One region of the Corynebacterium callunae DSM 20147 genome, then DNA from elsewhere that is predicted to be linked to it. Evidence: predicted binding sites of a transcription regulator. Region 1 holds the regulator's gene; the other holds the start of a gene.
What was found. The regulator LexA, encoded in region 1, represses DNA repair genes until DNA is damaged. The targets are predictions, from matches to a motif close to CGAACANNTGTTCG.
Positions count from the first base shown of each region.

Region 2: the regulator LexA is predicted to act here: its motif matches at 1,267-1,280, upstream of H924_RS05240 (HNH endonuclease signature motif containing protein).

Region 1 is NC_020506.1:1,732,539-1,735,010, reverse strand. Features, by position in the region: gene H924_RS08205 (DeoR/GlpR family DNA-binding transcription regulator) at 1-355, opposite strand, end outside; gene lexA (transcriptional repressor LexA) at 681-1,439, opposite strand; gene H924_RS08195 (hypothetical protein) at 1,775-2,197, shown strand; gene nrdR (transcriptional regulator NrdR) at 2,287-2,472, shown strand, end outside.
Region 2 is NC_020506.1:1,091,073-1,093,544, forward strand. Features, by position in the region: gene dapC (succinyldiaminopimelate transaminase) at 1-591, shown strand, start outside; gene H924_RS05235 (GtrA family protein) at 641-1,210, shown strand; gene H924_RS05240 (HNH endonuclease signature motif containing protein) at 1,354-2,472, shown strand, end outside.

The sequences.
Region 1 (2,472 bases):
AATTTGGGTGGTCTGCGATAAGATCTGCCAGCGCAGTTACGGTGGTGCCAGCATCTAGGAATAACCCACCGTGAGAAGTTGGCAAGAATTGCATGGCTGCCTTGGCAATGGAGTATTTGGCAGATGAAGCTGAACGGAAACGAGTGTCCAAGCTTAGCTCGGTGGTTTGGAAAGACTGTGTTGCTACTGCGCCACCGTGCACGCGGTGCACGATGCCTTCTCTATCTAGAACTGCGAGATCTCGTCGAATGGTTTCTGCAGTGACGTTAAAACGTCCTGCTAACTCTGTGACATTTACCCGTCCCTCTACCGCCGTTAATGAGGCAATCTGGCGGCGACGCTCCTCTGCGTACATGTCACTCCCTTAAAGCAAAAAGACAATCTATTGAGTATGTCCGACCTATACTCCTAGTATTTCATTGAATAACGTCCGAATAGGCTTTTTTCTTTTGTGTGTGGCGATCAAAAATCTTGAAATTCACAAAAGTGGGCAGCAATTTTAGTAAATCTCACAAATTGGAGTGGAAAACCCACAGGTAAAACCACTATTAGTGATCCCATTAGGGAAAATCGGACTTTACCCCCAAAAGAGGTAGAAAAAAGCCCCGACTCAGAGTGTTTGCGTGAAACACTCCAAAAGTCGGGGCTTAAAAATGACCTAAAAATTTATAGACTGCGGGCTAAAGCTTTCGCATGACTGAGACGACCTTGCCCATAATCTCAGCATCTTCTCCGGGGATTGGGGCAAAGGAATCATTATGTGGAAGAAGCCAGATTCCCGTGGAATCCTTATGGAACTCTTTCACAGTTGCCTCGCCGTCGAGCATTGCTGCGACAAATTCCCCTTGTTCCGCAACAGGCTGAGAGCGCACGACAACCCAGTCTCCATCAAGAATGCCAGCATCACGCATGGATTCTCCAACAACCTGGAGCATAAAGAGCTCACCATCGCCGACAATGTCTGCGGGAAGTGGGTAGTACTCTTCAATATTTTGCTCAGCCAGGATTGGGCTACCCGCTGCAATCTTTCCAACAACTGGGATAAATGATGCTTGGGCGGCAAATTCGGTAGGGGAGCCCGCTGGAGTCTCAGCCGCTGCCTTCGCCTTCGAATCCGCTTTAGGGGTGCGAGACTCAGTTTCCGGCAAATGGCGAACATCCACTGCGCGAGGCTTATTGGGATCTCTACGGAGGAAACCCTTCTTCTCAAGTTCTTTGAGCTGATAAGCCACGGAGGAAGTGGACTGTAGTCCAGCAGCATCTCCGATCTCTCGGATGCTTGGCGGGTAGCCGCGCAGAACAACCGCGTCTCGAATGACTTCTAGAATGCGACGTTGCCTATCGGACAAGCTGGCTGGATCGGGCCTGCCATTAGGAAGGGTTTTGGCAGTGCGGCTGCCACGACTTCCTCTAATTCCACTTTTCTTTTCAGCGGCCATGGGGTGTTCCTCTCATCAAAGTCTCTAAATTTCTAGGTCTTAAAAGCCGTCAAAGCCCTTTTAGATCACTGCTGGTACCTGCGGATCTAAAAATCTGCTTGCAGCTCAATAGCTATTCGAACTTTTGTAAACAATCTCAATTCCTAACCATACATGTTTTCCAGCGGGAATGGTACGAGTGTTCGAGATTTTTTGAAGAAGTATGGACAATGTTCGAACTGGGTGATATAAATCGAACATAGAAACTTGCTCGAACATGTGAACGGTAACTTTGTTCGAAGATGTCGTAGGTAAGTCTTATGATGTGGGCAGTTTAAAGTGAAAGGTGATTTGAAATGAGTAATCCCGTGGTTGACATGCATAATGATCCAGTAAAGGTGCGTGGAATGGTGGTACCTTCAGCAGCTGTTTGGATGGCTGAGGTTCCAGGTGTTGAGGTTGCTCGATCAGTTAATGTTCGAACGCTTGACAGTTCGAATAAGGGTAAACCTCAGAGCCTGGAAAGTGATCAAATAAAGCGACATCATCCACCGATTTATCGGCCACGGATAGAAATAAATTCCAGCTCGGAAAGTGCTCAAGATTTGAAGAACTATCCCGACGGACGTTCGATTAAAGAACTACTAAAGCAATGGGCTGGTGGCGCGGTATTTGGAATGGTTGTCTTTGTTTGCTTGTTGTGGTCGCAGTCTGGCGAGGAAGAGATCACTCCTACCTTTCCTGAGACTCAAATGGTGGGTGTATCTCTCCGAGATTAGTTTGATCCGGGGATTACTGGCATAGACTGACATGAGCAAATTTTTGAACGCAGTGTTGTAAAAGCATTGCAAATTAAAGGAGTCTGCACGTGTACTGTCCCTTTTGTCAGCATGACCACTCAAAAGTAATTGACTCCCGAGTAATTGATGGTGGAAGTGCCATTAGGCGCCGGCGAGAATGTAATGAATGTGGCGGTCGATTCACTACCGTCGAGAAGGCAATTCTGCTGGTAGTGAAGAGAAATGGGCTGACAGAAGCTTTTAGCCGTGAAAAA
Region 2 (2,472 bases), 640 kb from region 1:
CTGCGCAAGGTTGTGAAGTGGGCTCAAGAAAATGATGTGATCCTCGCCGCTGATGAGTGTTACCTAGGCTTGGGCTGGGACGATGACAAGCAGCCAATTTCCATTTTGGATCCTCGGGTTTGCGATGGCGATCACCGTAACCTCTTGGCTATTCATTCCTTGTCCAAGACCTCCAACATGGCGTCCTACCGTGCTGGTTACTTGGTGGGAGATACCGCGCTTATTTCCGAGCTCACCGAGGTCCGTAAAAACCTTGGCCTGATGGTTCCTTATCAGATTCAGCAGGCCATGATCGCGGCTCTCAATGATGATGACCAAGAAGCCGGACAGAAGCTCATTTATGCAAAGCGTCGCGCTAAGTTGATGCGAGCACTGTTGGAAGCTGGCTTTAGGGTTGATGACTCTGAGGCAGGCCTTTATCTCTGGGCGACTCGTGACGAGCCCTGCCGCGATACCGTGGATTGGTTTGCGCAGCGTGGCATTTTGGTAGCTCCTGGTGATTTTTATGGTCCCCGAGGTGAACAGCATGTGCGTGTAGCAATGACCGAAACTGACGAGCGTATCGACGCCTTCGTTTCTCGCTTGGGATAACTAGGACTAAAGTAAAAACCTAAAGTTTAAAAATACCCATGAAAGAGGCGTGTTGAGTTCCGAACAAAAAACTTGGAGCTTCCGTTTTGTGAGAGCTACCAGACAGTTCATCAAGTTCGGAATAGTAGGCGGCTCCGGCACCCTAGTAAACCTAGTTGTCGCAGCACTGTCTAAAAAGATCGCCGGCTGGACCGCTGGGATTCATGAAAGTGATGCTTTTATGAATCTCCTCGGTACCGATTTCCATATCCGTTGGTATCACGTATTTATGACCATTGCTTTCTTTGTTGCAAATACGTGGAATTACCAGCTCAATCGCATGTGGACCTTTAAATCCGCAAAGATTGTTTCTTGGTGGAAGGGCTTCTTCCCATTCTTGGCTACCGGTTTGGTGGCCTTTGCAGTTAGCCAGATTGTGGCAACGCTTTTGATGAACGAGAATTCACCAATTGCATTGTCCTCTGAAATTTTTGATGGTTCTTCAGGACTGCGCACCAAGTTCTACTGGGCCTTGGTTATCTCGATTTTTGTTTCTATGCCAGTGAATTTCTTGGTGAACAAATATTGGACCTTCCGCAAACCGAAGTCCAAGATAATTATCGCTGCAGAGCCTTCCTAAGGGTTTTCTCAGGCCACGTCGTATTTTCCGACGTGGCTTTTTTAGAACCTAAGAATCGAATAAATGTTTGAAATAACCCTTGAAAGATGTCCACTAAGCAAGGCAAACTAGGTCTTAAGTACATCAGGTTTTCAGGGGGAAACATGATCACAAAAGTCTATTTTAGCCACCTCAACCCAAGCGATCCTTGGGTTCATCTCAACATTGAACTCATTAAAACTGCTCACCAAATGTGGGTCTCGCTCTTAGTTAAATCAGAGGAATTCGATGCGGATTCACTTATCACCGAGCTCATGCGTATCACTGGTTATTCCAGGCGCGAAGTAAATAATGGAATAAATGCTATGGCAGCCATGCAGAACTTACCTCTACTCCGTGAGATTCAAGAGCGCTATTACTTTCTTAATATTTACTACTTATCAGCGATAATGCTCGCCGTTGCCAAGGGATCTAAAGAAATTTGGCCCGAGCTGGATCGCCGCATCGTTGATGCGCTAACACCGGCTGTGGCAGATGAAGCCATGATGCAGTCTGCTACCTTGGCTCGACATATTAAGCGATGGATTTATGAGCTGGATCCCACGCCACCTAAGCCACCTGATGCGAAACGGGATTATGTGCGCGCTCAGATGAAGGACGATGTCACCTACGCCCAAATTCGACTCAGTGGGGCCAACAGACAGCGCTTTAATGATCTCCTGCGGCATTGGTCAGAAAAGGGGACAGACCTTGTAAACGGCTTGGTAGACATCCTCAAGGAAAATAGTCAGGTCAAAATAAATAAGTACCTCTACACGCCACATGAGGAGAGTGAAGTCGGATGGATGCCAGATGCTGGCTTCTGCAATATCGGTGACTACCTCGATTGTGAGATGTCAATCCCGAAAGACCTCGACAAATTTAAGGGGAGGGTAGAAGAAGGATATCGCCCCAGTGAGGGACTGATTGCGCTGGTACGAGCCCGAGATGGTCACTGCAGATTTCCCGGCTGCTGTGTGCCAGCTAGTAAATGCCAGGTGGATCATATTGTGCCGTGGAAGGAAGGGGGCAAAACCGTGGACTGGAATCTCCAGCTGGTTTGCCAACGCCATCACAATATGAAAACCGATGCCCGCTTTAGTGCGGAAATCAATGGACTAGCGGAGGTGAAGTGGATTGGACCATTGGACGTGCCAATGGTAACCAAACCCACCGGTCCGCTAGCGCCGATAATGCCACGGGGGAGGTGGGGCCAGATCTTGAGGGATCGGATGCAAGCTCGA